4 regions of the Paenibacillus azoreducens genome follow, and region 1 is predicted to be linked to each of the others. Evidence: predicted binding sites of a transcription regulator. Region 1 holds the regulator's gene; each other region holds the start of a gene.
The links. The regulator Rex, encoded in region 1, represses fermentation and respiration genes when NADH is low (regulators of the CRP and FNR family bind a similar motif). The targets are predictions, from matches to a motif close to TTGTGAAATATTTCACAA.
Positions count from the first base shown of each region.

Region 1 (5,427 bases):
GGACAATACGTACTTCGCCTTCAACCTGCAAACAAACCGAAGGAATGGGATACGCTCAAAGCGCTCGAAAATCAGATTCATGTGAAAATCAGCGAAGCGGTGCGGCGCGGGGAGAAAATGCTGGCGGAATACAAAGAGGATGAAAGTGATTACAGCGCGGACAGCCTGATTACGGATTTAAGCGGCCTGTTCAAGGATTTGGCAGCGGCGCGCGACGACCTTCGCATCTTCATGAACTTGAATGACGAGACTGTCGTGTACTGGATGGAGGCAAGCAGCCATTTCCGGAGCAAATCGCTCCAGATGTATGCTGTACCGGTCGATGTCAGCAAACAGCTCAAGGAATTGTTTTTCGACAAGAAAAAAAGCATAGTTCTGACGTCTGCCACATTGTCTGTGGATAAATCTTTTCAGTACATGATTGATAACTTGGGGCTTCAAGAGGATCAGGAAAACGGAAGACTGGCTACCGTGATGCTTCCATCGCCATTCAATTACCGCGATCAGGCGCTCCTTGTGATCCCGCGCGATTTCCCAAGCGTTAAGGGGAGCGTAGGCGATGCGGTATTTGTAGATACTTTGGTGCAATCCCTTGCCGACGCCGCGCTGGCGACTCATGGACGAATGTTGGTGTTGTTTACTTCTTACAGGATGTTGCGTCAGGTGCACGAGCCTTTAAAAAATGCTTTGGCGAACAGTGACATTGCAGTGCTGGGCCAAGGCGTTGACAGCGGCAGCCGCACCAAGCTTATCCGCAGATTTCAAGACAGCAGCGCTTCGGTGCTGCTCGGAACGAGCAGTTTTTGGGAAGGGGTGGATATTCCCGGCGATGCTCTGACATGTCTGGCGATTGTAAGACTGCCGTTTCAGCCGCCAAACCATCCGCTCGTCGAAGCGAAAAGCGAGCTTCTGCAGCGTCAGAAAAAAAATCCGTTCATGAAGCTTTCCGTGCCGCAGGCAGTAATCCGCTTTAAACAAGGCTTTGGCCGACTCGTTCGCACGGCGAATGACCGCGGCATCGTCATTGTATACGATACGCGCGTTATCGAATCCTACTACGGGAAGTATTTTCTTTATTCCTTGCCTGGACCCAAAATGGAGCATATGAATACGGAAAAAATGGTTCCTCGTATATCCGAATGGCTTAAAAGTTCCGGAGTCCCCGCAAAGTAATCGAATAAGCTTCGAAGCCACACGTCACTCAGTACTTTTGCTCCGCAAAAGCGCCCCTCTTTGAGAGGCGTCGGACTTCTTTCCGATACTCTTTGTGAGGTTGTTTTAAGATAGTAGAAGTAAAACTCCGGGGGAAACGCATCCTAATATCGCAAGAAAAACATCCGCTAAAAGCGGTCTGTCTTCTTAGAAAGTACGACGATAGACGTTTTTCTAAGCATTGATAGATTAATTAAGCTGCTAAAAATAGGGGGAACAAGCATGAAATCGGAGAAAATATCCGAAGCAGTTGTTCGCAGATTGCCTGTATATTTAAGATATTTGAGCGACTTGCATAAACGGGAGGTCGCTACGGTTTCCTCCCAGGAACTTGGTCAGAGACTCGACCTCAATCCGGCGCAGATCCGTAAGGATCTGGCTTATTTCGGCGATTTTGGCCGGAAAGGCATCGGATATGATGTTTCGTATCTGATCGAAAAAATCCGCCACATCCTGAACCTGGATCAGCAGATCAACGCGGTGTTGGTCGGGGCAGGTAATTTGGGTCAAGCGCTTTCAAACTATAACTTTTACCTGAAGGAAAACATTAAAATTATTGCCGTATTTGATGAAAATCCGAAGAAGATCGGCAAACAAATCAATACGCTGACCGTTCAGCCGATGGAGGAGCTCCGCGAAACGATCAAAGCCCGCAATATCCGTATCGGGATCATTACGGTACCGGATGTCGAAGCGCAAAATGTGGCCGATATCCTGATCGAAGCCGGCATCGAAGCGATCCTGAACTTCGCGCCGGTCATCTTGAAAGCACCTGCGAACATTCGGATTCATCCGGCGGATTTCACTACGGATCTGCTCAGTTTGGCTTATTATTTGGATAACGGAAAGGACGATTCTGCTGATGACGGCGACAAATAGATGGATGATTAAAAACGGCAGCTTTGCGGTTGCGGATGGAGATAAGCCGGTTATTCAAGGCTGCATGGTCATTGAAGACGACCTTATCGTTTATGTGGGCGAGGAGACGCCTGAACTGGATGGCGATATACCCGTTATGGACGGGACCCATCTGTTTTTTATGCCGGGTATGATCAATACGCATGGGCATGCCGCAATGTCGCTGCTTCGCGGATATGGTGACGATCTGGCTTTGCAAATCTGGCTGCAGGAGAAAATGTGGCCGATGGAAGCCAAATTCACCTCATCGGACGTATATTGGGGCACCTCGCTGTCGGTGCTTGAAATGCTGAAAGGCGGCACGACAACCTTCCTGGATATGTACGACCATATGGATCAAGTAGCGAAGGTAACGGAAGAATCGGGAATCCGTGCATCCTTGATGCGCGGCGTTATCGGGCTCTGCCCGGAAGAGGTTCAGCGCCATAAGCTGAATGAAGCCATCCGATTTGCCCGCGACTGGCACGGTAAAGCAGGCGGACGGATTACGACGATGATTTCACCGCATGCGCCATATACTTGTCCTCCGGACTTTATTGAAAAATTCGTTCAGGCCGCTCATGACATGGATTTGCCGATGCATACCCATATGTCTGAAACCAAAGCCGAAGTCGAGCAAAATGTAACTGAATACGGTCTGCGTCCAGTTGCCCATCTGGAGAAACTCGGAGTGTTTTCCCGGCCATCGCTTGTTGCTCATGCCGTTCATTTGACGGATGAAGAAATCGAAATTTTGGCAAAAAACAAGGTAGCCGTATCCCATAACCCGGGCAGCAACCTGAAACTGGCAAGCGGCGTGGCACGCGTAACGGACATGCTGAAGGCTGGCGTGACTGTGTCGCTTGGAACAGACGGGGCGGCGAGCAATAATAACCTCGATATGTTCGAGGAAATGCGTCTCGCGGCATTGATCCATAAAGGAGTCTCCGGCGACCCGACGGCGATCCCGGCAGGGGAAGCATTGAAAATGGGAACGGTTTATGGGGCACAGTCGCTTTTCTTGAACAATGTGGGTACTTTGGCTCCAGGTATGAAAGCTGATTTTATCGCGCTGAATACCGATCAGGCGCATTTTCTGCCGCATACCGACTTGATCTCTCATGCCGTTTATTCGGCCTGCGGCAAGGACGTTGAGCATGTGTGGGTTGATGGCAAACAAGTTGTCAAGCATGGCGCCTGCCTGACACTGGATGAAGAGCGGATCCGCCGGGAAGCGCAGGCCGCTTTTGAGAGCCTATTATCTCGTTAAGAAAGGCTTAGAGGTAGCTTATGCTTAGAATTAGAACAAGAAGAAATGTTTGGAAAAATAAAAAGAAATGGATTTTCCTTGCTATCGCAGTTTTTCTGCTGATCCTATTCGGACTTTACCGCTATTATATCTATGTAACGCAGGACATACGCGCAGAAGAAACCACAGCCATTTTGAAAGCAAAGCAGGAGAGCGGGCTTGTCAAGGTAACCGAGTCATACAAGTCCGTCTGGGATAGCGTTTGCTGGGTGATCGAAGGTTTGGATAAAGAGAATCGCCCTGTTATGGTTTGGGTTCGGATGGAAGGTGGAGGCAAGGTTAAAGCAGGCGAAGGAGCGGTTCATCAGGAATTGCTTGCCGATGGCATGTCGGAAACGCAGATCAAGCAGAAGATTCAACAAGAAATGCCTGATGCGGACAAGATGAAGCTGACGCCGGGAATGTATAACGGGGAATATGTTTGGCAGCTGTTTTACCGCAGCAAAGATCATTATTACTATCAATTTTATCGTTTCCGCGACGGCAAAAGCATCGGAGGGCCATTTACGCTTCCAAACAGGTAATCCGTTTTTCAACATCTCAGAAAGTATAAACTTCCGGGGTCCCCGCAAAGTAATCGGAATAAGCTTCAAAGGCTACACGTCACTTTGTGGGATTATTTTAGATCAATGGATGTCTTCTCTTTTGCTAAAAACGTCCTAAAAAATGGAAGAACCTCATTGGAAAATGGGGTTCTTTGGCGTACACAGAATATAGTTTAATAATTTCATAACATTACCTTCGATATCGTATATACGATATGATATACTTCTTTATGTATTCAGTAGATATCATGGTTTTTGCGGCCAAAAGCTGCATTCACGTCATTTCATGCAGATCATCAGGAGTTTCCAGTGATTTGTGCAGAGGGATTTGATCTTATATCTGCATGGGAGAAAACCGTTCACAAGCCTTGGCAACCATGTGCGGCAGCTGCTCTTTAAAAAGCTCTTTTTGCCGGAGTTGCCGTAAGAATAGATATAGAGACTCGAAGTTTTTAGAGTTGTTATAATATAGATTTTTCCATTTGAGAGGAGGACATACAGTTGAAACTGCGTCCAATACCAATTGTCATAACGGTTGTTGTATCGGCTGCGCTTCTGTTTGGCGGCTGGTTCTTTTATCGTCAGACCACCATGCAGGGGCCGCTTCAAAAGATCATCCAAAATTATAAAGGCGTAAACAGCGCTCAATTTGATATAAAACGCAATGAAATTGATTTGAAACTCGACTTAAAACCGGATACGAATGTATCCGGGCTTGTTAACCGGATTACGACCGAAGGAAAATCCGTGATCGGCAGTCGCACATTAAAATTCGATTTCGTCGACCATTCCTCGGACAAGCTAAACCGCTATTGGGATTCCGCCATGTTCACAGTAGCTGAAGCCATGGACAATAAAAAATATACGGAAATAACGTCCAAGCTGCAGGAACTGGCCAAAGATACAGGCATCAAAATCCAAACGGAGATGGATACGAAAAACGTGTATATCAGCCTTAGCGAAGGCGACAACAGCAAGTTTATCGTATTGCCCCGGGACCCCGGCAAGATTGGGGTGTGGGAATAATGCCGAGATTGCTTAAAGAAATTTTGATTGGTTTTATTCCGGTACTCTTTATTTTTCTCGGATTTATTGGCATAAATGTCGTTCCGCTTGTTCTCATTGGGCTATTGGTCGGAGGGCTGCTGTTTTTGACCAATCTTCGCGGCGGCCTGGCGGTCGGCGCAGGTGCGGAGCGTAAACGGAAGAAAAAAGGGCTGAAAAAGCTGACTTTTGAACAGATCGGCGGGCAGGACAATGCGAAGCAAGAGCTGAGGGAGGCGCTGGATTTCCTGATCAAACATGAGGAGATCCGCCAGCTCGGCATTCGCCCGATTAAAGGGATCCTGCTGACCGGTCCTCCGGGTACAGGTAAAACGCTGATGGCAAAAGCCGCGGCGCATTATACGGATTCCGTGTTTGTTGCTTCGTCGGGCAGCGAGTTTGTTGAAATGTACGTCGGCG
Region 1 covers NZ_AP025343.1:2,763,656-2,769,082, forward strand. Annotated here, with positions in the region: gene dinG (ATP-dependent DNA helicase DinG) at 1-1,173, shown strand, start outside; gene L6442_RS11965 (redox-sensing transcriptional repressor Rex) at 1,435-2,091, shown strand; gene L6442_RS11970 (amidohydrolase) at 2,075-3,379, shown strand; gene L6442_RS11975 (cell wall elongation regulator TseB-like domain-containing protein) at 3,400-3,942, shown strand; gene L6442_RS11980 (hypothetical protein) at 4,465-4,989, shown strand; gene L6442_RS11985 (AAA family ATPase) at 4,989-5,427, shown strand, end outside.

Region 2 (5,427 bases), 2.9 Mb from region 1:
GCTCATGGATCATGCTTAACTCTCCGGTAAGCGGGGCAAGCTCCTTGATCCGGTTGACGATCCGTCTGCCGAATACGATCGCCTCAGACAGCGAGTTGCTCGCCAGGCGGTTAGCCCCATGCACCCCCGTTGACGAGACTTCGCCGCAGGCAAAGAGGCGGGCCACACTGCTCTCCCCGTTCAAATCCGTTTTGACTCCACCCATCATATAATGCGCAGCCGGGGCCACCGGAATCCAATCCGTTGCCATATCCAGACCGTAATTCATGCAGGTTTCGTATATGGTCGGAAAACGGTGCTTAATGACATCCTCCGATTCATGCGTAATATCCAGATATACAAAAGTGGACTTTGTTTCTTCCATTTCGCTTACGATAGCCCGGGCCACGATATCGCGTGGAGCAAGCTCAAGCAGTTCATGATATTTGGCCATAAAGCGCTCGCCCTTGATGTTCCTGAGGACCGCCCCTTCCCCCCGGACAGCCTCCGAAATCAAAAAGCGAGGGGCACCCGGATAACAAAGCGCCGTCGGATGGAATTGAATGAATTCCATATCGCGGATAAGCGCCCCGGCCCGGTAGGCAATGGCGATTCCATCCGCTGTCGCCACATCCGGATTCGTCGTATAACGGAACAGCTGTCCCGCCCCTCCGGTACAGAGAATCGTTGCAGCAGCCTGAATATACACTCTCTGTCCGTCAGGACGCTGCACGAGAGCTCCAAGGCATTCATTATTGACACTAATGACATCAATGACATAATGATGCTCCCATACCTCTACGCGCTCATGAACCCGTACCTGGGCCGCAAGCGCCCGCACGATTTCAAATCCGGTCGCATCCCCGTTGGCGTGCAGAATGCGACGCCGGCTGTGGGCTCCTTCCTGGGTCAGGGCAAGTTCTCCGTTCTCCACATCAAACGAAGTGCCCAGCCGAATCAGTTCCTGCACCCCTTCAGGCCCCTCGTTGACAAGCACATCTACAGCTGCCGACGAACATAGGCCTGCTCCGGCCATCAGCGTATCATCGCGGTGATAGGCCGGTGAATCATCCTCCGCCGTGACGGCGGCGATACCGCCTTGGGCGTAACGGGTGTTGCTTTCCAGAAGCGCATTTTTCGTGATCATGATCACATTGCGGTCTTTACCAGTCTCAATTGCCGTATATAGGCCTGCAATTCCGGAGCCAATAACGATCACGTCCGTCTTCACGCATGGCAGGGATTGCAGATCAAAATCAACCAAATATTGAGGAATCATAAATCGGTCACCTGTCTTAAAAGAAAGAGTAGCGTATGCTGGCGGATCAAAAAAATGTTTGCTCTAATTAGCAAGAAAAATGCCCACTGTTACGCTATTCTGGGCATCTAATGGGTCTATTATTTTCTTGATCGCGCCTTACTGAACTTGTAACATGCGCTCTAAGGAGATTCGGGCTTGATCCGCAACAACCGGCGGCACATATATTTGCGGCTTCATCGTTTCGAGACACTTTACCAATTTTTTGAGATTATTCACTTTCATATTTGGACATACCAGAAACTTCGTTGCGAAACGGAACGTCTTATGCGGGCTGTCCAGGCGAAGCTGGTATCCGGTTCCGTCTTCCGTACCCACAATAAATTCCTGGCAGTCGGATTTTTTGCAGTAGTCGATAATGGCGGTGGTACTGCCTACGAAATCCCCCATCGCAACAACCTCAGGGCGGCATTCCGGATGCACGACAAACTGGGCGTTAGGATGTTTCGCTTTCATCTCCACAACATCCTTCACCGTCAACATATCATGCGTGTTGCAGTATCCTTCCCAAATGATCATTTTCTTGTCGGTATGCTGCTGTACATAATGACCCAGGTTTTTGTCAGGCACCCAAATAATCTCCTCGCAGTCCAGCGATTGAATGACCTTAACCGCATTGGAGGAAGTGCAGCAAATATCCGTCTCCGCTTTCACATCGGCGGAAGAATTGATATAGGTCACAACCTTGGCGTTTGGATGCTGAGCCTTCAGCTTGCGCAGCCCATCCACATTGACCATATCGGCCATCGGGCAGCCGGCGCGCTCGTCGGGAATCAATACCGTTTTGTTCGGAGCCAAAATCTTGGCACTTTCGCCCATGAAATGCACGCCGCAAAATACAATTGTGTCCGCATCGGTTTGCGCTGCTTTCTGGGCAAGCAAAAAAGAATCCCCCCGAAAATCGGCAACCTCTTGAATTTCGTCCCTTTGATAATAATGGGCTAGAATGATTGCGTTTCTTTCCTTTTTGAGCTTTAACAGCTTTTCGGTCAGTTCCCGTTTTTGTTCCTCTTTGTGCTGAAGCGCAAGAGCCTCCACCAGAGATCCACTCCTTTAGTGATGTCGTCATAAGATTAATATGATTGTGAATTTTCTCTCAAAGTTGGGTGTTCAAGCTTTGAGGGCTTTTCAGTTACCAATTAATGTACACAAGGTTTCATGGACTGTCAATTGGGCGGCAAGTTCAAAACCGGACGGCTTGTTTCACAAAAAAATCCCTTTGCATCGCATGTTTCATGTATACCTTCACATAAAAAAGCTTGTTTTGAAAAATAAAAAAAATTTATAAAGCGGCGAACGATGTGTTTCCCGCAGAATGAAAAACATTTTCTAACTGGTATTTATTAGAAATTCCGCATTGCTCTTTTGGACTTAAAGCACAAAAAAACCCGAAAGACGATTGCCGTCGTCCTTCGGGTTATTCATTCTTGTGATGCGGTTTACAATTTTGTTCCAGGTCCGCCTTTACCTGTATCCGGTTCATCCGCTGGCGGATTTGTCGGATCGTTCGGAATGTCCGAAGGGCTCTCCGGTACATCATTCGGAATTTCATTCACCGGTAAATCGGATGCATCCTCTTTGCCTTGAATGCGGACACGCACATCGCCAACAGTGTCGATAATCGGCGCCCCGTTTTCCGAAGAACCATCGTTTCCTTCTTCACGCGGTCCATCTTCCGAAAGGTAACCTTGCTCGATCAGTTCCTTGATTTGTTCAAGCTCAAGCGTTTCCTTCTCAAGCAACGTATTTGCAATAAGGTGAACCTCTTTGGAATGCTTAATCAGCAGATCTTTACAACGCTGATAACATTCGTTGGTCATGCGCTGCATTTCCTGATCGATTTCATAGGCGATGGAATCACTGTAGTTCTGTTCATGTCCGAGATCACGGCCCAGGAACACCTGGCCTTGGGACGAACCGAACTGCAGCGGTCCAAGCTTCTCACTCATACCGTATTCCATAATCATGCTGCGAACAATGCCTGTCGCTTGCTGGAAGTCGCTGTATGCGCCTGTTCCGATTTCCCCGATAAAGAGTTCTTCGGATACGCGGCCGCCCAGAAGGCCTGTTACTTTATCCAATAGCTCTTGCTTCGTTACGAGCATACGGTCTTCCTTCGGCATCATGATGACGTATCCGCCGGCACGGCCACGAGGAATGATCGTAACCTTGTGAACCATATCGGCATTTTCCAGGAAGTAGCCGACAATGGTGTGACCGGCTTCGTGGTAAGCGACAATCCGTTTCTCGCGGTCGCTGATCACGCGACTGCGTTTCTCCGTACCGACAATGACGCGGTCGATCGCTTCATCAACCTCGCGCATGGAGATATCCTTCCGGTTGCGGCGTGCCGCAAGCAGGGCCGCCTCGTTCATCAGGTTCTCCAGTTCGGCGCCCGTAAATCCTGTGGTACGTTTCGCCACAACATCCAGCTTGACGTCTTTAGTCAGCGGTTTGTTGCGTGCATGGACCTTCAGGACCGCTTCGCGTCCTTTCACATCTGGACGGTCTACCGTAATTTGACGGTCAAAACGTCCCGGACGCAAAAGGGCAGGGTCGAGAATATCCGCACGGTTCGTTGCCGCAACAATGATAATACCTTCATTGCCGCCGAAACCGTCCATCTCTACGAGCAATTGGTTCAGCGTTTGTTCGCGTTCGTCATGGCCACCGCCAAGTCCGGCGCCGCGCTGACGGCCAACCGCATCGATTTCATCAATAAAGATAATACATGGCGCGTTTTTCTTCGCGTTCTCAAACAAGTCGCGGACACGGGATGCGCCGACACCCACGAACATTTCGACAAAGTCAGAACCGGAAATGCTGAAGAAAGGAACGCCGGCTTCGCCAGCCACCGCACGGGCGAGGAGCGTTTTACCGGTTCCCGGAGGACCTACGAGCAGCACCCCTTTAGGAATGCGCGCGCCAACAGCGGCAAACTTCCGCGGATCCTTAAGGAACTCCACGACCTCGACAAGCTCCTGTTTCTCTTCGTCGGCTCCGGCTACATCCTCAAATGTAACCCTCTTCTTCTCTTCATTATATAAACGGGCGCGGCTTTTGCCGAAGTTCATGACTTTGCCTCCGCCGCCCTGCGCCTGATTGAACAGGAAAAAGAAGAGAATGAACATGATAACCAATGGAATCATGGAAGAAAGCAGCGTCAGCCAAATGCTTTCGCCTTCCATTTTCTTTTGGGTATATTTCATGCCGGTTTTGTCACTGGCGTCCACCAGTTCCTGAATCGCGGCATCTGTAGCCGGAATATAGGTCGAAAAGCTGTCGGATTTAACATTGTCCGGTTTTTGATTATATTTACCGGTTACGAGATAGGCGTAACCGTCAAATTGAACCGTTATATCCTTAACATTTCCAGCCTTGATCTCTTGCCGAAATTCATCGTATCTAGGATTGTGAGCAGATTCACCGCTGTTGCTTACAAACTGGACAATGCCCACCACAACTAAAAAAAGAATCAAATAAAAACCAGAATTCCGGATGAACCGATTCATCCCCTACCTCCTCTCAAAACACTTAAATTATTTTACCATAGCCTGTCTGACCATCTCAACAGAGGTGGTATTCGCATGAACCGTAAGTAACACGTCCATGGGCTGGAGTATCACCATTAGTGGGAATAGACTTCCGGTTTCAAGATCCCGATGTAGGGCAAGTTCCGGTAATGTTCGGCGTAATCTAAACCATATCCGACGACGAAAGCGTCAGGCAGAGTGAAGCCGGTGTAATCCGCTTCCAGATCTACCGTACGGCGTGCCGGTTTGTCAAACAGGGTGACTACGCACGTCGATTTGGCATTGCGGCTCTTCAGAAGCTCAATCAAATGGCTAAGCGTAAGACCGCTGTCGATAATGTCTTCGACGATCAGGACATCACGTCCTTCTACAGGCACATCCAAATCCTTAATAATTTTGACGACGCCCGAGGATTGGGTTGATGCACCATAACTCGATACAGCCATAAAATCGAGCTCAAGAGGTACTGTCATATTTTTAACCAAATCGGCCATGAAAATAAACGCACCTTTCAGCACGCAAATCACCAAAGGATTGCGGTCTTCATAAATCTTGCTGAGCTCGGCTCCAAGCTCTTTAATCTTCTTCTGAATTTCT
Region 2 covers NZ_AP025343.1:7,174,504-7,179,930, forward strand. Annotated here, with positions in the region: gene L6442_RS32175 (L-aspartate oxidase) at 1-1,258, opposite strand, end outside; gene nadA (quinolinate synthase NadA) at 1,397-2,335, opposite strand; gene ftsH (ATP-dependent zinc metalloprotease FtsH) at 2,737-4,809, opposite strand; gene hpt (hypoxanthine phosphoribosyltransferase) at 4,926-5,427, opposite strand, start outside.
Region 2: the regulator Rex is predicted to act here: its motif matches at 2,380-2,397, upstream of nadA (quinolinate synthase NadA).

Region 3 (5,427 bases), 430 kb from region 1:
CAGGAGAAGCGCTCCTGATCCCGTCCAGACAAGGATCGCCATCATCGTATTAAAATCCATTGACACTTGCCTCCACCAACCTCGCTTTTTATCTTATACAGCAGGAACAGCGAAGGAGGCTACCTACCAGCCGTCCCCTTCGCTGCTTTTACCCTACGCTCTATTTGCCTTCCGTATTACTTGTTTTCATACTGTTTCATCAAGGCAGCGAGTTCGTCTTCAACCTGTTTGTCCGTGCCAAGCTTTTCGAACTCTTCATCGAGAGATTTGCCTTTGGAGGACATTTCGTTGCTGGCTTCCGCTTGCGCTTCCATTTGCAGCATCTTTTCTTCCATCCGCTTCATGCCGTTTGACGCAGTATCCGTGCTGAAGCCTTGCATAGCTTTGTTGATTTCGGTTTGCGCTTTGGCGGCGTTATAACGGGCTACGAGCGTTTCACGCTTGTTTTTCATTTCAGTCAGCTGTTTGCGCATTTCATCAAGTTTGTTGCGGAGGTTATCTGCAGCCGCCTTGTTTTGATCATAACTTGCTTTGTACTCTTCCATTTTTTGTTCAGCGGCTTTCTTTTCTTCAAGCGCACGGCGCGCCAGCTCGACGTTTTGGGCTTGTGCTGCCGTATGAGCTTGCTGCGTGCGTTTTTCAACGAGTGCCTGCTGCTCTTCATACAGCTGCTTGAACTTTTTCTCAATGGCGATTTGAGCCGCCACCGCTTTTTCAGCATCTTCGAGATCTTCCGTCATGTCGCGAATATATTGGTCCGTCATTTTGATCGGATCTTCCGCCTTGTCGATGATTGCATTAATGTTGGACATAGTAAGGTCGCGTAATCTTTTGAAAATAGACATATTGTTGTTTCCTCCTAGAGAGTGAATTATAGTTCTTATGATATTCATTTACGGAGCAAGTTTGAAGTCGTTTCAAAAATTCAAAAAAATTTTTTTAGATTTTGTTCACCGCTGCTTTAAGATAGCCTTCAAATACTTGTTTTGCCTCTGCGACGATGTCAAGGATCTGCTCTTTGCTGATTCCGTCGTAGTGAATTCCTGCAGCAACGGTGACGGTACATCCAAGCGCCTTTGCCGCTGTTTTCGCCATATATTCCGCCAGTTCATCTTCGCGGTGCCCGGGCAAATCCACAGTCCGAACCTGAACGTCCTTGTCTTCTTCGTTAAAATAAGCGGTAGCCACAGCACCGATATGCGCCTCTCCTCCAGTAAGAAGAAGTAAGATATCACGCCCTGCAGAGACCTCCTGAATACGGATATCCCACTTCGTTGCATTCACTAAAAGCGCCTCCTCCACATTGCCGCCTGAATTTTTAAATCCCGCAAATATGGCTTTCGGAATATCCGCGTTTCCCCCCAGCGCCCGCGAAGCATGCAGAGCCCGATAAGTATCTTTCAACATTCCCCAGCCAACCGCCACCAAATCGCCTTTGCCGTCCAGCTTGCGTATATTTTCACACTATATTATACACTTTGAGGGATGGTTATGGAAAAGAGGGGCTATTTTCTAAAAAACATCATAATTCCTTCCAAATTGGGACATAACAGTATAGACAATTACATTTGCCGACAGCATACCGTGGAAAGGAGCCGTCATCTGTATGAGAAACACTTGTCTTGGCAAAGCCCTCGCCGCGCTGCTGGTCATGAGCCTGCTGTGCCCTGAGCCCGGCCTGCAGGCGGCCTTAGCAGAAGGAGCTGTTTCTTCCCAGCCCGCAAAAGAAACAAGCAGCCGCGAAAGAGCAGAAAAGCGCCAGGAAAGGGTTTTGAAATTAGGCCAACTCATTAAAAAATACCCGGAAACTTTCAAAATCCACGGTCCTCGTACCAAGCAGATCGCCCTGACTTTTGACGATGTTCCCGATCCCCGTTATACGCCGCAGGTCCTTCGCATTTTGTCCGCAAACGGGGTAAAGGCGACGTTCTTCATCGTAGGCAGCAGAGCTAAAAAACATCCCGACCTGGTAGCCCGCATCGTTCGTGAGGGGCATGTTATCGGAAACCACTCCTATAACCATCCGCAGTTTCATAAGCTGACCATGGAGGAATACACGGAGCAAATTATCAGGACGGAAAACCTTTTGTACGGAATCATCGGATACAAACCGAAAATGATCCGCCCTCCCTACGGCGATATAACGGAAAACCAGCTCCTCTGGGCCAAACGGGAAGGTTATAAAATCGTTAACTGGGATGTGGATTCTTTGGATTGGAAAGGCCTCAGCAAAGAGGCTGTAAAGAAAAATATTATGGCTACGGCCGGTCAAGGTTCTATTATTTTACAGCATGCAGGCGGAGGCAGCTCTTCGGACTTGTCGGGATCGATCGGGGCCCTTCCGGAAGTTATCCGTGCACTGAAGAAAAAAGGGTACACGTTCGTTACCGTCCCTAAACTGCTTCGGATTCAAAAGGACAAGTAGGACTGTACTTGAATGCAATAAAATGCGTGCTTGTCTGGGCACGCAGCACCTTAAAAAAGGTCCAATCCCGGGGTAATGCTTTCCCTGAATTGGACCTTTTTCTTTTTAACATCATAGCTTCACATAGATAAAAGAGCCGCCTCAAGTCTTAAAGACTTTTGAGGGCGGCTCCGTTTTATTAAAAGCGATCGGGGGTAAGTCAATGCGCTTCTAACATCTAGTTAATAAAATACAATTCGACGTTCTGGAAACCAAAATCGCTGACGCTTTGCGCGCTGCCTGGAACAAAGATGTCAATGCGGTTGCCTTTGATGGCGCCGCCTGTATCTCTGGCTGTGGCTACGAAAGCTTTTTTAGGAAGACCGGGGAAGCTGTGACCTGTGATAAGAACCTTCGTGCCAAGCGGAATGACAGAAGGGTCTACCGCGATGGTTCCCAGTTCAAGCGGATTGCCGAAATAATCGACGGCGCCCCATCCTCCATTTTCGCTGGCTGCCGAGGAGTAGGCTGAAGCTTTCACTTGCAGTTTTTTAGTGTAATTATAGGATTTCCCCCATGCTTCCACGACCTTTTGGTCGGAATCAACATTCAGGGAAGCGGAAATGAGCGTTGGAGCCGGATCCGCATATGCCTTCACCGTGTTTTGTCCCGGTACATTCAATTTCAAGCCTGCATAGATGTTGTTTGCTTCAATGTTTGGATTGGCGTTCATAAGTTGACTTAAACCTACACCGTATGTTTTTGAAAGAGTATAAAAGGTATCGCCATCTTTGGCTACATGTACAGAATCCGCGTGAATCGGTGTGGCTTGCATCGCCAAGGTAACGCCGAGTGCAGCTGTCAATATTTTAGCAGTCAAAAATCTCTTCTTCATAGTTCCTCCTTAAGATCCATCAATGCCTGCGAGGTTAGCTGTCGGATTCGGATTGAGGAGACAACCCTACGTTCCAATGAACGATTCACCCCAAGTGATGACTAACATTTCACGATAAAATTTTCCCCCGCACTTTGTGTTTCAAAGTTTCGGCTCATTCAATATATCACAATTTTGTAACCTGTGCGCATGAAATTGTTACCAGTTTGCAATCTATAGAAACAAAACTTCCGTTATCAGCGTGACTTTGATATATAAAGCTGCGAAAAAAATGACATTCTTTTAAAGAATTTAGTTACAAATAAATCGATTTATTAACAGTATTTTTGTTATGTAAACAGAGTACTTTCTTTATATGACAAAAAAAGCTCCGTCCAAGGTTATGAACCCTGTACGAAGCTTTAAGCAGCATCCTGTTAGAGAACCTTGCTGAGGAAATCTTGGGTACGGATGTTTTGGGGATTCCCAAACACCTGCGCCGGCGTGCCTTCCTCCATGATGTGTCCGCCATCCATGAAAATAATCCGGTCGCCGACTTCTCTGGCAAAACCCATTTCATGGGTTACGATGACCATGGTCATGCCGCCTTCAGCCAGCTTTTTCATCACTTCCAGCACTTCCCCTACCATCTCGGGATCCAGCGCCGACGTCGGTTCGTCGAACAGCATCACATGCGGCTGCATCGCCAGCGCGCGGGCAATGGCTATGCGCTGTTTTTGGCCACCGGAGAGCTGGGAAGGATATGCATCCTTTTTATCGGCAAGGCCAACGGTCCGCAGAAGTTCCAAAGCGATTTTTTCGGCTTCAGACTGCGGCATTTTTTTCACCTTCACCGGAGCAAGCATTATATTTTCAAGTACCGTTTTATGAGGGAATAAATTGAATTGCTGAAACACCATCCCCATTTTTTCACGCGTGAGGTTGATGTTATGCTTTTTATCCGTAATGGACTCGCCCTCGAAGGTGATTTCGCCTTTTGTCGGCGTCTCAAGCAGATTCAGGCATCGCAGAAACGTACTTTTCCCCGATCCGCTGGGGCCGATGACAACGACAACTTCCCCTTTGGCGATTTCGATGTCCACGCCTTTCAAAATTTCAAGTTTGCCAAATGATTTATGCAAATCCTTAACGGTGATCATCCGTATTTAACCTCCTTTCGAACAGGCCGAGCAGCTTGGAAAGCGTAAAGGTCATCACAAAATAAATGGCAGCGATGATCAAAAGCGGCTTGAGCGATTCATACGTAATGCTAGTTACAGCCCGTGCCTGGTACATCAAATCAGTAACACCGATAAACGATACGATTGATGATTCTTTAATAATGGTTATAAATTCGTTGCCGATGGCCGGCAGCACGCTTTTCACGGCTTGCGGCAGGATGATGTATCTCATGGTCATGCCTTTCGTCATTCCCAAGGAACGAGCAGCCTCGGCTTGTCCCCGGTCAATCCCCTGGATCCCTGCACGGAACACCTCCGCCAAATAAGCGGAACTGTTGATGCAAAGCGTAATAGCACCGGACTCGATCGGGGTAAATTTAATGCCAAACGATGTTAAACCGTAATGGATAATAAAAAGCTGCACGAGCATTGGGGTGCCCCGCAAAATTTCCACCCATACCGTGCCCAAAAAACGCGGCAGCCAAAAACGCGACAGCCGCAGCAGGGAAATCAATATGCCGAGAATAAAGCCGCAAATGACCCCAATCGCCGCCAGCAGCAGCGTATACTGAATACCCGTCGCAAAATACGACCGATACTCCCAGAACGTTTGAAATATATTCATGAAAAGCTACATCCTCCTTCACGTACAACAGAAAAAATAGCGAAATGGCATTCGCTATTTTCCCCTGTTTTGCAAGATCGATATTATTTGGCCACAAGCTCGCTGGCTTCGGAAACAAACTTGTCAATTTTATTTTCTGCTTTCAGGCGGTCCAGCGTTTTGTTGATTTGCTCCACAAGCTCCGTATTGCCTTTTTTGATTCCAATCGCATAGCCGTCTTCTTTATATTCCGGCACAACGTCCGCAATCGCAAGTCCCTTCACATTTTTAAGGAAGGCTTCCGCTACCGGTTTTTCCATGATCGATGCATCGACGCGGTTTGAATTCAACTGCATAATAATGT
Region 3 covers NZ_AP025343.1:3,198,141-3,203,567, reverse strand. Annotated here, with positions in the region: gene L6442_RS14000 (DUF350 domain-containing protein) at 1-60, opposite strand, end outside; gene L6442_RS13995 (PspA/IM30 family protein) at 177-845, opposite strand; gene lpdD (prenylated flavin chaperone LpdD) at 940-1,407, opposite strand; gene L6442_RS13985 (polysaccharide deacetylase family protein) at 1,607-2,425, shown strand; gene L6442_RS13980 (3D domain-containing protein) at 2,643-3,299, opposite strand; cyclic di-AMP (ydaO/yuaA leader) riboswitch at 3,308-3,464, opposite strand; gene L6442_RS13975 (amino acid ABC transporter ATP-binding protein) at 3,716-4,438, opposite strand; gene L6442_RS13970 (amino acid ABC transporter permease) at 4,425-5,084, opposite strand; gene L6442_RS13965 (transporter substrate-binding domain-containing protein) at 5,168-5,427, opposite strand, start outside.
Region 3: the regulator Rex is predicted to act here: its motif matches at 1,448-1,465, upstream of lpdD (prenylated flavin chaperone LpdD).

Region 4 (5,427 bases), 3.2 Mb from region 1:
CCGAAAATAGCCCAAGCGCGGGCATAATCCAGAGCGGTTATTCTCTGTTTGGACATGTTCATGGGACGCGGTCTCCCTTGATCAAACTAAGCACGGTTACTTTCCATATGTCTTCATAACGGCATTCAAAACCATAACTCATAAAATTGTCCATTCCGTCCATAATCATGGTCAACATCTCCGCCCGGACCATAACATCTTGTTCCGGCAATACACCAAGGTCGACTCCATGCTGCAGAAGTTCCGCAAAACCCTTCGTGTAACCTTCCAAAATTTCAATCAGCATGCGCATGTATTTGGGTTCCCGGTATCCTAATGCATGGTACTGGTTCATGATCTGCAAATAATTCTGGTCCTGATGCCCAATCATATTCAAACCATCTTCAATAAACCGCTGCTCAAAATTTCCTTTCGTATATTGCCGCTTGTCAAAAAACCGGCTGAAATCAATGCCCCGACAAATTTCTTCAAACAATACATCGATCAACGCTTCCTTGGAGGCAAAATGATAATACAAAGCCGGCTTGGATATTCCCAATTCCTTGGCGATCATCGACATGCTTGTTTTTTCAAAACCATGCTCCGCAAATAACCGATAGCTGGTTTCGAGAATGACTTCATATGTCATTTTTTTATTCATATTCATATTAATCAACTCCCTTACTTACCGGTCGGTAAGTAGATCATACAAGAACTTAATTTTCTTTTCAAGAGCTTTTTATAACATTTGAATGATCGCAGCATCCTTTTCCCCAAAAAAAAAGCGAACGTCCTTATAGACATTCGCTTTATCTGTAAGTCAATTTCATAATGGATTTGAATCGAGTGGTTGAACCTAGATATTGGATCAAACGGCAATTGGCATTATGAAATTGATCTTTATTTAAGCCAATTCTCTCCGTAACACGCGGAGCATCTTCAGATCATATGGAATAAATTCCTCCAGGATGCGACTGATTTCCCGATACAGCGGGGTGCGGGCCAGAGCCGACAATTCCTTGGCCAGCTGCGGCGACCATTGGAGCAGATGATTTTCCAAAAAATCAATCTGCGTATCCAGCCACATGAGCTGGCAATCCGGCAAATCCCGCGTTTGATCCATAAATTCTCCGGCCACCGCTATAAACTCCAGCTCGATCGAGAGATGGTCGTCCTTTTCGCTGTCCAACTTGTTGAAGACAATACCGCAACCTTCGTATACAGCACGGATTTGCTGCATGCATCGCTGCCCGCTGCGCAAATCGGTGGAACGGTATACACTCTCACGGACGCTTGGAAGCAGGGCATCGGGCCCGGCAAACAGCCGTTCATATTCCTCCGTCTCACTCCGGCATACCTCATACAGCTCGCAAGGTTCCAGCTCTCCAAAATATTGCTGCAGCCTTCTTCCCCCTTCGGTAAGCACCATTTCCTCACGCAAAGCAACCTGGCGCTGCCACGGCGCGATCAGCGACAAACTCGGCGGATTCCCTAAAAAGTCGATCAAAAACTGGTATACCCAGCTCCTGCCTTGGAGCCATCGGGCCCCTTCCACAGTCTCCAGCAACGATGCCAATGTTGTCGTCATAGCTGAATCCTCCTTTATCAAGGTCCATAACATAAGCGTCTTCACCCTTATAACCCATTAAAGATGTTGTTCAAAAAGTCCGCTTTTAAAAGTGAATCAGGGAGCTGGCTCGACATCGAATCTTGAATTCAGCCGGGGCTTCCGGTACCGTCCTTTTTGAACTCGCACTTAACGAAAAGTTATCCTTCGTTTTGATCTATATACAGACAAGATAGCGCTTTCTTACTCCTAATTTCACCATACCCTAAAATAATCGGTTGATATGTGATATTATTCACATCAAAATGCGGAATCACACTTTTATTTTAAATTTTAATTGAATGTTCATAAACCGGACCATTTCCGTATCTCGTTCAGCCTAAGCGGGGTTGAATCAACAACCCCCCGCCTCTCCATCGCCCTGTTTCTCAACGGCTGTCCGGTAATCCTCCGGGCGGTTCATGTTAAAAAATACATGGCCCGCATCAATCCCCGTCTCTTGCAGCAACGTCTCTTCCGCAATGTAGCGAACACGAAGCATGTTCAGCCAGTCCGTCATCCGCAACCTGCCGGCATGCAAAGCATCCTCCAGCTCAGGTAGAGCGCTGATGTGATATGCGGCCAGCAGCGGCTGCGCCCTTCCATCCTCCAGAGGAATCACGGCTTGAACATTTTCTTCCTCAGCGTGAAGCCTTTCCTCTTCCGCTACAATTTTCCGCAAAAAGAGAAACAGCTCCGGTGAAACAAAAGGCATATCGCAAGCCGCAACGATGATCCATGGCGTTTTGACCGCATGCAGCGCCGCATGGATGCCGGATAACGGCCCCTGTCCAGGAAACCGGTCGCAGGCGATCTCCCGGCCTAACTCACGGTAGGCATCCGCAGTATGCTCATTGGCCGCAATCAGAATGTCCTGAACCGCTGCCGACATGGCGCCGATAATGGTCTCGATCACTTTTTCCCGGCCGACGGCAAGCAGCGCTTTATTCGCTCCCATCCGCCTTGACTGCCCGCCTGCCAACACGACGCCTGTGATTAAGGTCTCCATCATCCAATCCCTTCCTTTGTTTTCAATAATTAAATGTGAGTGTTCACAAACTTGAGCCATTTGCTGTTTAAAAAATACGTAACTGGTTATTTTATCAATTATTGGTTTGTATCCCTTTTCAACACATGATAAAGTGGGGATGGCGGCTTCTCTTAGGCCTCCGTCGATTTGCATTCGGTCGGAAAGGAATGTGCAACGTGCAAGATCATGTGAAAAAACAGTCCAAGCTGATGCCGCTCAAGGCTTTTAATTTTTTGATCTACGGGACTATGGTGATCTTCACCAGCTTTTTTCAATTATACCTGCAGGATGCTGGCATGAACAAATTCGAAATCGGCACCCTGATGGCGCTCGGCCCGTTGGTGTCGCTTTTGGCCAATCCGTTTTGGACCATTTGGAGTGACCGGCTGCAAAATACAAGGCGCATCCTGCTCGTCATGATGACCGGAACTTTGCTTCTCATCCAATTTGTGTTCCATGCGGGCACCTATAATATGGTTTACCTGGCGACGATCCTCTTTTTCTTTTTCCAAAGTCCTTTGTTCGCTCAGAGCAACACGCTGACTTTGGGGTATGTCGCGGATCAGCCGCAAAAATTCGGAACCTTCCGAAATTGGGGATCCATCGGTTGGGCAGTCGTCGCGGTTTCCGCCGGACTCCTCATTGACCAGATCGGCATTTCCCGGCTGTCGCTGCTTGTGACCGCCATTCTGCTCCTGGCTATGGGTACGGTTCTGCTGCTCCCTTCGCGGAAAATGCCTTCGGCAACACCGCCGATCCGCCTGAGAGGTTTCACCCACTTTGCCATTAACCGTTATTTCGTTGCTTTTATTTTACTTGGCATCCTGGTCTCAGTCCCCAATGTCATGAATAATACGTTCATGTCGCTGTATATTACAGAACTTGGCGGTTCGAAAACGATGGTCGGATTTGCCGTATTCCTGTCGTCTTTCCTTGAGATCGCCGTGCTGGTTCTCTTCCACCGTTTCCTGAAGCGATCCCTTGCCACGCTGATCGGATGTCTGGCCTTGGTGAGCATCCTTTTCTGCATCCGGTGGCTGCTGATGGCGGAAGCTTCGAATCCGCTTGAAATTGCGCTAATTCAGATCATGCACTGCATCACCTTTGGCGGATACTTCTTTGTCGGCACCCAGGTCGTCAGCCAGCTGGTACCTCCCGTGCACCGCGCATCGGCGCAGTCCTTGTTCACGCTGACCTGGAGCGGCATCTCCGCAGTCGCCGGCAGCCTGGCAGGCGGATGGCTGTACCAGAACTTCGGCGGTGCGACCATGTATAACATGGGCTTCCTGCTTGCCTTGTTCGGAGCCATCGGCTTTGGGGCCATGTGGTATTGGATCCGCGTGCAGGGGCATCATCCCAAAACAGATGTGATCGAAGAGGAAACCGAGGATTTATAAGAAAAACGTCTATCGATGTATTTTCTAAGAAGACAGACCGCATTTTGCGGATGTTTTTCTTGCGATTATAGAATTACTTAAGCTTCGCTTAAAACTTATACATTCTATAATCTAAAGACGCCTAGATTCCTGAACTTAAACGAAACATTATAAAAGCCAGCTCGCGAGAGAAATCTCTGCGGACTGGCTTTTATGGTTCATTGAAATTGTTCAGACCCCTAAGTTATTTTATTTAGGCAGCTTGAACGAGCTCTTCATCGATACGATCAAATTAAAGACCGGCTCTCCCGGCTTGGAATATTTCGGATCCACATTGAAATAGCCGTGACGGAAAAATTGGAATTTATCCTGCGGATTGGCTTCCTTCATCCCGGGTTCTACAAATCCTTGAAGCACTTCCAGGGAGTTCGGGTTGATTTCATCCAGGAATGATTTTTCGACCTTTTCCGTTTCTGCCGCTTCCAAGTTCTCTAGAGCTTGTTCAGCTTCATCTTCCTTAGGTTTGATCAGCGGTTCGTACATGCGGAACTCCGCCGGAACGGCATGGGTTGCTTCCACCCAATGGATCGTACCCTTAACCTTGCGTCCAGTAAAGCCCGAGCCGCTTTTGGTTTCAGGATCGTAAGTACAATGGATTTCAGTCACATTCCCGTTTTCATCCTTGACAAAATCATTGCACTTGATGAAATACGCATTCTTCAAACGCACTTCATTGCCTGGGAACAGGCGGAAATATTTGCTTGGCGGATCTTCCATAAAATCGTCCTGCTCGATGTAAATCTCGCGCGAGAACGGAATTTGGCGGCTGCCCATTTCCGGATTTTCCGTGTTATTTTCAGCTTCGAGCCATTCTATTTGGCCTTCCGGATAATTTGTGATAACTACCTTGAGCGGTCTCAGCACGGCCATCGTACGCGGCGCCTTCAGCTTCAGATCCTCGCGGACAAAATGCTCCAGCATTTGGAGGTCGACAAGGCCCTGGCTTTTGGAAATGCCCGTTTCGTAAACGAAGCTGCGGATCGCTTCCGGCGTGTAGCCGCGGCGGCGAAGTCCGGAGATCGTCGGCATGCGCGGATCGTCCCAGCCATCGACGATGTTCTCGTCCACAAGCAGCTTCAGTTTCCGTTTGCTGGTAAGCGTCTGCGATACATTAAGGCGTCCGAACTCATATTGATGCGGCGTGCTTTCCATTTCGCATTCGGCGATAACCCAATCATAGAACGGGCGTTGATCTTCAAATTCGAGCGAGCAAAGGGAGTGCGTGATGTCTTCGATCGCATCTTCGATCGGATGGGCAAAAGCATACATCGGATAAATGCACCACTTGTCCCCCGTATTGTGGTGGGTCGCATGGGAAATCCGGTAAATGACCGGATCGCGCAAATTGATATTCGGCGAAGCCATGTCGATCTTGG
Region 4 covers NZ_AP025343.1:6,888,762-6,894,188, forward strand. Annotated here, with positions in the region: gene L6442_RS30915 (DUF418 domain-containing protein) at 1-62, opposite strand, end outside; gene L6442_RS30920 (TetR/AcrR family transcriptional regulator) at 59-646, opposite strand; gene L6442_RS30925 (TorD/DmsD family molecular chaperone) at 884-1,567, opposite strand; gene mobA (molybdenum cofactor guanylyltransferase) at 1,941-2,597, opposite strand; gene L6442_RS30935 (MFS transporter) at 2,783-4,012, shown strand; gene L6442_RS30940 (glutamine--tRNA ligase/YqeY domain fusion protein) at 4,241-5,427, opposite strand, start outside.
Region 4: the regulator Rex is predicted to act here: its motif matches at 1,830-1,847, upstream of L6442_RS30925 (TorD/DmsD family molecular chaperone).